One region of the Mesorhizobium sp. M6A.T.Cr.TU.016.01.1.1 genome, then DNA from elsewhere that is predicted to be linked to it. Evidence: predicted binding sites of a transcription regulator. Region 1 holds the regulator's gene; each other region holds the start of a gene.

Region 1 (4,173 bases):
AAGGTCACGGCGCTGGCCCGCGTCACCGGCAAGACCGGCGTCGAGATGGAGGCGCTGACCGCCGTCTCGGTCGCTTGCCTGACCATCTACGACATGGCTAAGGCGGTCGACCGCGCCATGGTGATCTCCGGCATCAGGCTGGTGGAAAAGACCGGCGGCAAATCCGGCGTCTACAAAGTAAGCGCCCAAGGGGCAGGCCAATAATGGCGCTGCTTCCGGTTGCCGACGCGCTCGAGCGCCTGCTTGAAGATGCTGCGCCCTTGCAAGCTGAAAGCCTCACCCTGATGGACGCCGCCGACCGGATACTGGCGGACCCGCTCACGGCGCTCCGCACCCAGCCGCCCTTCAACGCGTCCGCCATGGACGGCTATGCCGTGCGGGCCGAGGATGTCGCCTCCGCGCCGGCAACACTTGCGGTGATCGGCATGGCGCCGGCCGGACGCGGCTTTGCCGGAACAGTCGGCCCGGCGCAGGCCGTGCGCATCTTCACCGGCGCGCCGCTTCCCGCAGGCGCTGACACCATCGTCATCCAGGAGAATGTCCGCGACCTCGGCGGCGGCAGCATCGAAGTGACCGCGTCGACGGTTGAAGGCCGCAACATCCGCCGCCTCGGGCTCGATTTCTCGAAGGGCGACGTTCTGCTGGAGAAAGGCCGCCTGCTTGATCCGGCGGCGTTGTCGCTGGCGGCGTCGGCCAACCATCCGCAGGTCAGCGTGGTGAAACGGCCGCTGGTCGCCATCATCGCCACCGGCGACGAATTGCTGCCGCCAGGCAGCGACCTTGGCCCGGACCAGATCATCTCGTCCAACGCCTATGGCGTCGCTGCCGCGGCCCGCTCGGTCGGCGCCAGCGCGCTCGACCTCGGCATCGCCCCCGACCGCAAAGAGGCGATTGCCGCGCTGGTGAAAAAGGCGGTTAACGCAGGGGCTGACGTCATCGTCACGCTGGGCGGCGCCTCGGTCGGCGACCACGACCTCGTCCACGACGTGCTGACCGGCGAAGGCATGACGCTCGATTTCTGGAAGATCGCCATGCGGCCCGGCAAGCCGCTGATGTTCGGTCGGCTGGGCGACATCCGCTGCATCGGCCTGCCCGGCAATCCGGTGGCGAGCCTAGTCTGCACGCAGCTCTTCCTGAAGCCGCTGCTTGCGCGGCTTGGCGGACGCGCCTACCGGCAGGACATGCGTCAGGCGCGGCTCGGTGCCGCCATGGCGGCCAACGATATCAGGCAGGACTATGTACGCGCCGTGGTGAAGGAAGACGCGGGCACGCTCAAGGCGACGCCGTTCGGCATCCAGGATTCCTCGATGCTCAGAATGCTGGCCGACGCCAACGGGCTGATCGTGCGCGAGCCATTCGCTCCCCCCGCCGCGACAGGTGCCGCCTGCACCGTGCTGATGCTACGCTGAACAAAACGTCAACACATTCATTAAACTTTAAACAGTTGCGGAACACAACTGGAACAGATAGTGTTTGTTCTGGGTTTGTTTTTCTGATTCTGTTGGGGGTCGCGATGCTGACACGCAAACAACATGAGCTGCTGATGTTCATCCACGAGCGGCTGAAGGAAAGCGGCATTCCGCCCTCGTTTGACGAGATGAAGGAAGCGCTCGATCTCGCGTCCAAATCGGGAATCCATCGGCTGATCACGGCGCTGGAGGAGCGCGGCTTCATTCGCCGGCTGCCCAACCGCGCCCGCGCGCTGGAAGTGCTGCGCTTGCCCGATTCGATCGCGCCCGGCCTCAATGCGGCGCGCAAATTCTCGCCGAGCGTCATTCAGGGCAGCCTTGGGCAGGGCAGCCTCGGCCGACAGATCAAGCCGGCGCCGTCACGCATGCCTGCGGCCGGCAATGACGACGACGTCGTTGCCACCGTCTCCATTCCGGTGATGGGCCGCATCGCTGCCGGTGTGCCGATCGATGCCATCCAGCACCAGACGCATTCGATCTCGGTGCCACCGGACATGATCACAGGCGGCGCGCACTACGCGCTGGAGGTCAAGGGTGATTCGATGATCGAGGCCGGCATCTTCGACGGCGACACGGTCATCATTCGCAACGCCGACACCGCCCAGCCTGGCGAGATCATTGTCGCCCTGGTCGACGAGGAGGAAGCGACGCTGAAGCGGTTCCGCCGCAAAGGCGCCTCGATCGCCCTGGAAGCCGCCAACCCGGCCTATGAGACGCGCATCTTCGGGCCGGACCGGGTCAAGGTGCAAGGCAAGCTCGTCGGATTGATCCGACGTTACTGAACGGCAGCTTTCTTGGGTTTCTCAGGCTTACGGTATGGCGGCAGGCCCCTAGCCTCGCGAGAAAATCTCCGCTGCTCATGCCAAGGCCTATATGGCTGTTTGACGGCAAAACGGATTTCTGCGCGCGTCGTCGCCGATAGCGGATCGAAAAAGACGGCGGCACTGCCCATGCGAGCGAGCTGCCGTTTGGTCACGACGAGGACCAGCGGGTTGCGGCAGGGATTATAATAGGCCGTGGCATCGTCGATGACGATCAAGTCCGCAAAGGCACAGGCTGGCCGCGCGATTTTGCGGTCGTCGGCGAGCGCGATGATCGCGCCGGACGGATGCCGGGCGAGGCACAGGCCGGCAGTGCAATAGAAAGGCGCTCCCGGCGGCAGGTCGGCCGGGTCGGCGATGTCGAACCGCACGTCTCCTTTTTCGAACGTCTCCGGCTCGACAATGGTCGCTGAAGTCAGCGCATGTTTCCAGTTGTCGGTGGTGAATTCGTTCGAGCGCACCCGGTTGACGGCAAGTTCGCCGCCGCCGATCGGCAGCGCCACCAGATGCGCATCCTCCGAGATCAGCACGTCGGGGGTTCGCGTCTCGGAAATCGTCAGCAGGCCGGCAAGCGCAAAGGGAAGTGCCGCAAGCCGCAACCATGTCGTCGCCATCGTGGCGATGACCAGGGCGACCGTCACCAGCAGAACCGACTGCAACGAAATCAGCCCGACTGCATCGACCGGCGAACGTTCGGAGATCCATCCCGATATTGCAATCATGGCCGTCAGCCCCTTGCCCATCATGTAGAGGAAAGGTCCGTCGAAGCCGAAAGGCATTGCCAAGGCGCTGACGACCGCCAGGAACATGACGACCGTGACGATCGGCATGACGGCCAGATTGGCAAACAGACTGAGCGGCGAGACGCGCTGGAAGTGCCAGATGGCGAAGAGCGCGGTGGCGCTGCCGGCAATGATGGAGGTCATGGCGATGGTGCCTGTTCCAGCGACGAGCTTCCGCGTGACGAAAGCGGCCGGTGACCGTCGTTGTGGCGGCGCCGTGGCCTTGTCGGCACGATAGTCGGACCAGCCGGCATAGGCGCCCACGAGAGCCGCGGTCGCGGCGAAGGACATCTGGAAGCTTGGGCCGACCACCTCGTGCGGCGACACGACGATGACGGCGATGGCTGAAATCGTAAGATTGCGCATGGTGAGCGCAGCCCGGTCGAACAGCACGGCGACAAGCATTACCGCCAGCATGATGAAGCTGCGCTCAGCCGCGACCACGATGCCGGAAAAAATGAGATAGGCAGCGATGGAAAGGAGTGCGGCTGCAGCCGCATATTTTTTGACCGGCCGGCGCGACGAAAAATCGGGAAACAGCGCAAAGGCGCCGCGCAGCAATCCCATGATGGTGCCGGCGACAAGCGCCATGTGCAGGCCGGAAATGGAGATGATGTGGTAGATGCCGGTGCGCCGCATCGATTCGTTGATCTCTTCGGGGATGCCGGCACGCACGCCGACGATCAGCGCAGCGGCAATCTCCCCCTCGGCGCCACCGATGCTGTCCCTGATATGGTCGGCGATGGTTTCACGCGCCTTTTCGATCGACGAAGAAAGGCGCGCTGCTAACGGTGCATCTTCGGAAGCGACGATCTTCGGATTGCCGAGGAAAAAGCCACTGGCGCCGATACCGGCGAAATAGCTGTCAAAGGAGAAGTCATAGCTGTCGGGCCGAACCGGGCCAGTCGGAGGCAAAAGCCTTGCATAGCCGGTTGCCACCGAGCCTGCGGTCATCTCAGCGGGAATTTTGCGTGCCGAAACCCTGACACGTTCCGGTGCATAACGCAGTGTCGGCCGGGCGGTCGATATCACGTCGAGGGTCAGCCTGATCCGGCCGTTCGCCATCTGGTCGAGCCTGACGACGCGGCCGGTGAGTTGGGT
Region 2 (4,173 bases), 3.0 Mb from region 1:
GGCTGCGACGGGCAGGCCTATAAGGCCGATGACCACTGCCGCCACCAGGAGCGGTCCCATGGTGCGCTGCTGACGCGCAATCTGTTCACCCAGTCCAGCCATTGTGCCAGCGCCCGGCAGTCACTAGTATCTGAACTATATCTCATTCCCGGCACGGTACCTAGCGTCAGTCTTGGCTCGATGAAAACACGCCAGCCCTGCAACGACGGACCGACCTTGGCGGTTGTGGCTAAGCCCCCACGTTCACAGCGGATTTCGCATACTGGCGCGCCCGGCCAACTGCGGACTGTTCTCACGCTTGGAGAAGGAATGCTCAAAGTCCGACCGATGGCGCCCGAGCCGGTTGCCAACGAGGACCATTTGTCGGCGCCCGAGATCGAGACCTGCGTCGAACACATCGAGGCACGGCTTGAAGACCGAGATGCCCGAGGTCACGCGACTGTTCGTCAAAGCCGCAGACCAGCGGAACCTGAGCCCGCCGGCTCAAGGCCATAGAGGCTGCGTCGGGACAAGCGCCGGACTAGAGGCCTGCCGTTGCAAGGTTCGCCTGCCGCGCTGCCGCATCGACTCGAATGTCGGAGTCGATTTCGGAAAGCATGATGTGTAGGTTCAAAGCATTACACCATACTATGTGTCCAAACGGGCGCACGTCGCTCAAGCATTGCCGAACGGATTTTGGGAGGAATGAAGATGAAAATCGACGGCGGGTGCCATTGCGGGGCCATCACCTACGAGGCCGAAGTCGATCCGGAAAAGACCAATATCTGCCACTGCATCGATTGCCAGCAACTGACTGGAACGGCGTTTCGGGTGACCGTGCCGGCGTCGGAGGATCATTACCGGATCACCAGGGGCACGCCGAAGATCTACATCAAGACCGGGTCGAGCGGCGCCAGGCGCGCCCAGGCTTTTTGCGGCGAGTGCGGTTCGCATCTCTATGCCACGTCGGTCGGTGACGGACCGAAAGTCTACGGCATCAGGGTAGGCACGGCGCGTCAGCGCGATGAACTGGTGCCGAGACGGCAGTTGTGGCATCGCTCGGCGCTACACTGGCTGCCGGACTTCGAAGGCACGACGATCGTCGAGGAGCAGTAGCCTCTCAGTCGTCGCCTTCGACGACCCTAAGTCTCAGATGACCGGTCTTGGAGTCGGCGACGCGCGCACCCGCTTCGACCTTCGCGCCGTGTGTGGTCTCGGCCGATCCGGCGTCGCCCTCCGTCGGCTGCGCGCCGAACTCCAGCGCCTCGATCTTCTGGCCGCGCTTGGTCACCTTCGACGTCGAGACGAGGATATCGTCGATATCCTTGGCCGACTGGCCGAAATGGCTCTGCAATTTGCGCACCCGCTCGTCGAGGCGCGAGACATCCTCCATCAGCCGGATCACCTCGCCCTGAATCAGATGCGCCTGCTCGCGCATGCGGGCGTCCTTGAGGATCGCCTGGATGACCTGGATCGACAACATCAGCAGCGACGGCGAGACGATGACGATGCGGGCGCGGTGCGCCTTGTGGACAATCCCCTCGAAATTCTCGTGGATCTCGGCAAACACCGATTCCGACGGCACGAACATGAAAGCGGTGTCCTGCGTCTCGCCCTGGATCAGGTATTTTTCTGATATATCGCGGACATGCACCTCGATGTCGCGTCGAAACGCTTGTGCGGCGACCTTCTGCAAATCGACGCCTTCGGCGGCACGGATGGCGTTCCAGGCTTCCAGCGGAAACTTGGCGTCTATGGCAAGCGCCGGCGCGCCGTTCGGCATCTTCACCAGGCAGTCGGGCCGGCTGCCGTTCGACAAGGTCGCCTGGAATTCGTAGGCCCCGTGCGGCAGGCCGTCGGCGACGATCGCCTCCATGCGCGACTGGCCGAAGGCGCCGCGCGTCTGCTTGTTGGAGAGGATCGCCTGGAGCTGAACGACCTGGCCGGCGAGCGACTGGATGTTGCCCTGCGCGATATCGATGACCGCCAGCCGTTCCTGCAGCTTGGCAAGGCTCTCATGCGTCGATTTCGTCTGCTCGGTCATGGTCTGGCCGAGGCGGCCGGTCATCGCGTCGAGGCGTTGGCCGATCGACTGTGTGAGTTCGGCCTGCCGCGCCCCGAACACTTCGGCGATGGCGCCCATGCGGCCCTGCATCTCGGCCTGGCTTTGCAGGATGCCGGCCATCCGCGCCTCGGCGTCGCGGGCGTGGTCGGCGGCTTCCGCAGCCGCCACTGCACGCGCCTTGGCCGACCGCCACAGCGCGACGACCAGCGCCACGAACAGGCCCAGAAACAGGATCGCGCCGAATGCCAATGCGTGGCCGAGCGTGATCGTGGTGGCGCCGAGCCGGGCGATTGGTTCGGACAGGATTGATGTCAGGTCGGTCATATGGACAGCATAGATGATTCTCCCTGACGGCACAGATCAAAACGTGAACGGCGCTTCAATTGCCCCGGTTGACGCTTTCCGTGCGACGTCTTAGGTGAGACGCCATGTCGATCAAGCCTCTCATCATTCTTCCCGATCCCGTCCTGCGCCAGGTTTCGAAACCGATCGAGCGCGTCGACGGCGCCTTGCGCAAGCTCGCCGACGACATGCTGGAGACCATGTACGATGCGCCGGGCATCGGCCTGGCGGCGATCCAGGTCGGCGAACCGTTGCGCATGCTGGTGATCGACCTCGCCAAGGAAGACGAGACGCCGGCGCCGCATGTCTTCATCAACCCCGAGGTTCTCGACAGCGCCGATCAGCGCTCGGTCTACGAGGAGGGTTGCCTGTCGATCCCGGATTACTATGCCGAGGTCGAGCGCCCCGCCGCCGTGCGTGTGAAATATCTCGATCGCGACGGCAAGCTGCAGGAGATCGAGGCCGAAGGGCTGATGGCGACCTGCCTGCAGCATGAGATAGATCATCTCAACGGCGTTCTGTTCATCGACCACATCTCGAAGCTGAAGCGCGACATGGTGGTCAAGAAGTTCAAGAAGCTCGCCAGGGACAAACCATCAGGCAGCAAGGCGCCGGGCAAGTTGGTGGGATAGGGCTCAAAAATGCCCCTGCGCGTCGTTTTCATGGGTACGCCCGAATTCTCGGTGCCGACGCTGCGGGCGATCGCGGAGGCCGGGCATGAGATAGAAGCCGTCTACACCCAGCCGCCGCGCGCCGCAGGTCGCCGCGGGCTGGAACTGACGCCATCGCCGGTGCAGCGCGAGGCGGAGCGGCTGGGCGTCGAGGTGCGGACGCCGGTGTCGCTGAAGAGCGAGGCCGAGCAGCAGGCGTTCCGCGCCTTGCGGGCCGACGTCGCCGTGGTCGTCGCCTATGGATTGCTGTTGCCCAAACCCATCCTCGAGGCGCCGCGGCTCGGTTGCCTCAATGGCCACGCGTCGCTGTTGCCGCGCTGGCGCGGCGCCGCACCCATCCAGCGCGCCGTCATGGCCGGCGATGCCGAGACAGGCATGATGGTGATGCGGATGGAGGAAGGTCTGGACACCGGTCCGGTGGCGATGATTGAAAAATGCGCCATCGGCCCCGATATGACGGCCGGCGACCTGCACGATCGGTTGATGCTCATTGGTGCCGCGCTGATGGCGGAAGCGCTGGCACGGCTGGAACGGGATGCCCTGACATTTACCACGCAGGCGACGGTGGGGGTGACCTACGCCAAAAAGATCGATAAAGCGGAGACGCGCGTGGACTGGACGCGGCCTGCTGGCGAAGTCCACGATCATATTCGCGGCCTGTCGCCCTTTCCCGGCGCATGGTGCGAGACCGAAATCGGCGGCCGCCTGGAACGGCTGAAACTGCTTCGCTCGACGCTTTCGCAAGGCGCCGGCGAGTCGGGAGGAATTCTCGATGACCGCCTGACGGTCGCCTGCGGGTCAGGCGCCATCAGGCTGGTCGAAGTTCAACGTGCGGGCGGAAGGCCCATTGCCGCGCAAGAGTTTCTGCGCGGGGCCAAGCTCGAAAAAGGAACGAAATTCTCATGAGCATGATGTCGATACGCGCGGCGACGCCGCGGGACCGCGAGGCGATCCGCCTTGTCGAGGAACACGCATTCGGCCAGCAGGCGGAGGCCGGACTGGTCGACGCGCTGGTCACCGGCGGCGATGCCGTCGTCGAGCTGGTGGCGGACGAAGATGGGCAGGTGGTCGGCCACATCCTGTTTTCCAGGCTTTTCGTGCAGAATGGTGGCAAGA
Region 3 (4,173 bases), 1.7 Mb from region 1:
GGTCGAATGGCGATGCATCGGCAGGATCATCGATGAATAGAGCCGCGCGGTGATTTCGGTCATCCGGTCGAGCGACAGCGTCATGCCGCCGTCGATAGGCACCATAAGGACGTCGAGCCGGCCAATGGCGCCATAATGCGCGTCCTCCAGCCGGTGGTGCAGATGGCCGAGATGGCCGATGCAGAGCCCCGCCACTTCGAAGATGAAGATGGAGTTGCCGTCCTTGCCGAGATCGCCGCCATTGCGGATATCCGTCGGCACGTTGCGGATGTAGACGTCATCCACGACAAGAGCGTGGCGCGCCGGACCGCCGTCCGGATTCCAACCGCGCAGCACATATTCGATGGCGGGATCCGGATGGTCCGAATAATGGGTGCGGTGGGCCTTGTTCATGGTCACCACGCGCGGCAGCGGGTCAGCGCCGTAGACGCCGGAAAAGTCGGTGGCGATCCTGACGCCGGCGGGTGTCTCGATGATGTAGGTCGAATGGCCGGCATAGGTGATCGTAACGTCGCCGTCGACGAAGGCCTCGGCCAGCATAGGCGTCTGCGCCTTTGGCGCTGTGAAGCTGGCATAGGTGGCCGACGGCAGCGCTTGCGCGATCGCAACGCATCTCGACGGCGGCGGCTGTTCCTGGGCCGAAGCGATGAGCGGCCAGAAAGCCAGGGTCAGCAGAACGGCGGCAGATAGGCGGAGCATGGCTGCCTCCCGTGGCAGAACTGGCGCCACGCCACGATAGCGCTAACGATTACGATGGCTATCGCCGGGAAAGTCACGTTTTCGCGAGCGCCGGAGGGGCTGAACGTCTGAACCGATTGTCGCGACTTGCGCGACAATCGCGTGAAATGGGACGCGCCATGGCCCGGCCGCCCGGATATCGCCAGCGATCAGGGCGTCGGGCGGAAGACGCCGTTCTCGTCGCGCTTGAGCGGCGCGGTTTGCCGGGAAAGCGGCGCACCGGGCGCTTCGGTGACCGAAACACCCTCCGTCCAATCGGCGGGTGCAATAGCGATGTAACGCGCATATCCGCCTGACCCGCCGAGCGGCTTGGCAAAGCCGATTGTAACCAACGCCCCGGCCTCCGGCACCTTGTCGAGGTTTGCAACGCCTTCTGCCTGGGTGAAATCGTTGTGAAGCAGCCAATGTTCGCCTTCGAGATTGGGCGTGGTGTCGGTGTCGAGCGGCTCATGGCCATGAAACAGAATCTTCCGCTCCAGATGCAGGAACTTCAGCGCGTCCAAACTGACGCCTGGAAACGGCTTCTGGTTGAAGCGGGCGGCATCGGACCATTTCTTGTACCAATCCGAACGCACGAAGACGACCGAACCTTCCGGTATGCGGCCGTGCTCCTTTTCCCACTCTTCGATGTCGGCGATCTGAAGGTGATAGCCTTCGTCAGTCTGCACCTTGCCGCTGATGTCGATCACGACGAGCGGCCGCACGGCATAAGTGGCCGGCAGGTCGCTGATCGTTGCACCGAGTGGGTTCCAGTGGGAGGGCGGATCGAGTTGCGTGCCATATTGGTCCGTCGTCAGCTCGTAGGCGGTAGCGACGAACCCATGCTTGTCGTAAGTGAACTCTTCGCCGGCCTTGACGTAGCCCTCGATGTCCCGACCGGCGACAGTCGGTTGGAACTTGGCATTGGCGAAGCCCGGCCATACAGGCTGCACCGGCTCGAAGGCATGGGTCAGATCGATGTACTTGGCCGATTTGAGCGTGTTCTCATAAACTGACCAAAGGGACGACTCCTGCGCCGACGCGATCGCCGGCACTGACCAAGCTGCTGCCAGCAAGGCGATACGAACGAATAGATACATTCATCTGCAATCTCCCCGAAATGTTGCCAAGTATCGCGAGTTTCCCGCACGGCGACAAGCGTATGCATTCCTCCCAGGAGGGTAGCTGCAATACGGCTTCCACCAAGCCGCTTTCCGCCCACGGCTTGCGCGCCGCCTAACCCAGCAAGCTACGGCAGAGGAAGGCCCCTCATTTCGCCGGCGCCACCCAGATCTCGGCGTCGAGCCGCTTGGTCGCAAGGCCGCGCGCGATGGCTTCGGCGCTGCGGGCGTTTTTCGACAAGGCCGCGGCCTGACGCTTGCTGATCACCAGCCCTTCGGCCAGTGCCCGGTTTCCCGAAAAGACCCGCGACAGGAACGGCACGCGGCTGCCGCGCGCCCTCGAGAACCGCGCCGGCATGGTTTGCCTGGCCGTGTGGGCGGCCACCTCGTCGATCCAGCCTTCCGCCAGCCGCGCGCCCGGCTCCAGCAGCAGCAGCCAGTCGCCCTTTGCCTGCCTGATACCGGCAGCAACGCCGCCGCTCGCCACAAAAAGGCAGCCGGCATGTTCAGCAACGCGGTGCGTCTGGTCGGTCGAGCCGCCGTCGCAGACGACGACATCGCGCACCACGCCCTCGACCGCGCCGCCGATCAGCGAGGCGAGCGTGCGGGCAAGTCTCTCTTCGTCATTCAGGGTCTGGATGAGAACGCTGAGCATCGTTAGCCGAATAGCGGAAAGCCGAACGCGACGCCAGTTTTTGCGTCGCGTCATAAAAAAGTTCTTGATTTGTTCTCATCGGCAAAATAGGATTATTTTCATGAACAGAGCGAATCGACAGCCAGCCGACAGTCCCTGGGAGAGGGCGAAGATGGAACAGATCGTACGTGCCGACATTGCCGCCTTCGGGGCCGGAAGAGCCGAGATGGCCAATGCAATGATCGAGCAGAGTGGCGTCCGCGTCCGCCCCGACCGCAATCGCGGCCGGTCCGCCGGCATCAACCCGTCCGGCCGGTTCGAGCCGGTCAGCCGGCATGTGTTCGACGATGGCTGGAATTCGCTGGAGGAGCTGCCGCCCTTCAAGACCGAGGTGCAGGTCGAGAAGCCGCGCACCATCATCACCCGTAACGAGTCGCCCGACATTTCCTTCGACCGCTCGATCAACCCCTATCGCGGCTGCGAGCATGGCTGCGTCTATTGCTTTGCCCGGCCGACGCACAGCTTCATGGGCCTGTCGCCAGGGCTGGATTTCGAATCGAAGCTGTTCGCCAAGCCGGATGCGGCGCGGCTGCTCGACAAGGAACTGTCGAAGGACGGCTATCAGCCGCGCACCATTGCCATCGGCACCAACACCGATCCCTACCAGCCGATCGAGAAGCAGTACCGGATCATGCGCGAGATCCTCGAAGTTCTGGAGGCGCGCGGCCACCCGGTCGGCATCGTCACCAAATCCGCGCTGGTGACGCGCGACATCGACATTCTGTCGCGCATGGCCGAACGCGGGCTGGCCAAGGTGGCGCTGTCGGTGACGACATTGGACCGGATGTTGGCCAGAACGATGGAGCCACGTGCGTCGACGCCGACCAAGCGGCTTGAGGCGATCAGGCAGCTTTCGGATGCCGGCATTCCGACCTCGGTCATGGTCGCTCCGATCATCCCTGGCCTGACCGATCAGGAGATGGAACGCATCCTCGATTCGGCACGTGCAGCAGGAGCGCGCGAGGCCGGTTATGTCGTGCTGCGCCTGCCGTTGGAGGTCGCGCCGATTTTCAAGGATTGGCTGCTGCGCCATTATCCGGACCGCTACCGTCACGTCATGTCGCTGATCCGTTCGATGCGCGACGGCAAGGATTACGATTCGGATTGGGGCAAGCGCATGAAAGGCGCCGGTCCCTATGCCTGGCAGATCGGCCGGCGCTTCGAGATCGCCGCCAAACGGCTTGGCCTCAACGCCGAGCGGCGGTCGCTCAGGACCGATCAGTTCGTCGTCGCGGCCAAGGCAACCGAGCAACTGATGTTGCTGTGAAGACATCATGTGCCGCCGGCGCCGGCGGCACATAAAGAGATCCCGTCCGGCCTGTCTTGTCCCCGGGCTTGCAGACGGTGCCCTCTAGGTCCGGTGCCCCGCCCGACCCGGAGGGGCTTGCGGAGAATCGGAGCCAATGCGAACCTCGCCGCAACATGGCTCGCGCGCGCTCTGATTCTCCGCTTCTCTTCGAAATCGTCGAGAGACCCGATTTCTCCTTCGAGACGAAGGCGATGGCCGAAGGCCTGTGGCCGGTGGCGGGAATGGACGAGGCTGGCCGCGGCCCGCTCGCCGGGCCGGTCGTCGCGGCAGCGGTGGTGCTCGATCCCGCCAACATTCCCGATGGCCTCGATGATTCCAAGCGCCTCGGCCAT

What was found. Region 1 encodes LexA, which represses DNA repair genes until DNA is damaged. Its sites were predicted from a motif close to TGTTCNNNNTGTGTTCNG; they were not measured.
Region 2: EJ075_RS08765 (DNA recombination protein RmuC) is a predicted target of LexA. The motif match lies at 2,401-2,418, and genes of this name have one in related genera.
Region 3: EJ075_RS03010 (PA0069 family radical SAM protein) is a predicted target of LexA. The motif match lies at 2,553-2,570, and genes of this name have one in related genera.

Annotation. Positions count from the first base shown of each region.
Region 1 is NZ_CP034452.1:5,693,776-5,697,948, reverse strand. It holds gene moaC (cyclic pyranopterin monophosphate synthase MoaC) at 1-204, shown strand, start outside; gene glp (gephyrin-like molybdotransferase Glp) at 204-1,409, shown strand; gene lexA (transcriptional repressor LexA) at 1,514-2,251, shown strand; gene EJ075_RS27535 (ComEC/Rec2 family competence protein) at 2,245-4,173, opposite strand, start outside.
Region 2 is NZ_CP034452.1:1,877,774-1,881,946, reverse strand. It holds gene EJ075_RS08780 (adenylate/guanylate cyclase domain-containing protein) at 1-102, opposite strand, end outside; gene EJ075_RS33080 (hypothetical protein) at 244-435, opposite strand; gene EJ075_RS08770 (GFA family protein) at 691-1,095, shown strand; gene EJ075_RS08765 (DNA recombination protein RmuC) at 1,100-2,368, opposite strand; gene def (peptide deformylase) at 2,473-3,018, shown strand; gene fmt (methionyl-tRNA formyltransferase) at 3,028-3,963, shown strand; gene EJ075_RS08750 (N-acetyltransferase) at 3,960-4,173, shown strand, end outside.
Region 3 is NZ_CP034452.1:649,369-653,541, forward strand. It holds gene EJ075_RS02995 (MBL fold metallo-hydrolase) at 1-699, opposite strand, end outside; gene EJ075_RS03000 (cyclase family protein) at 888-1,817, opposite strand; gene EJ075_RS03005 (glycosyltransferase) at 1,987-2,493, opposite strand; gene EJ075_RS03010 (PA0069 family radical SAM protein) at 2,645-3,799, shown strand; gene EJ075_RS03015 (ribonuclease HII) at 3,955-4,173, shown strand, end outside.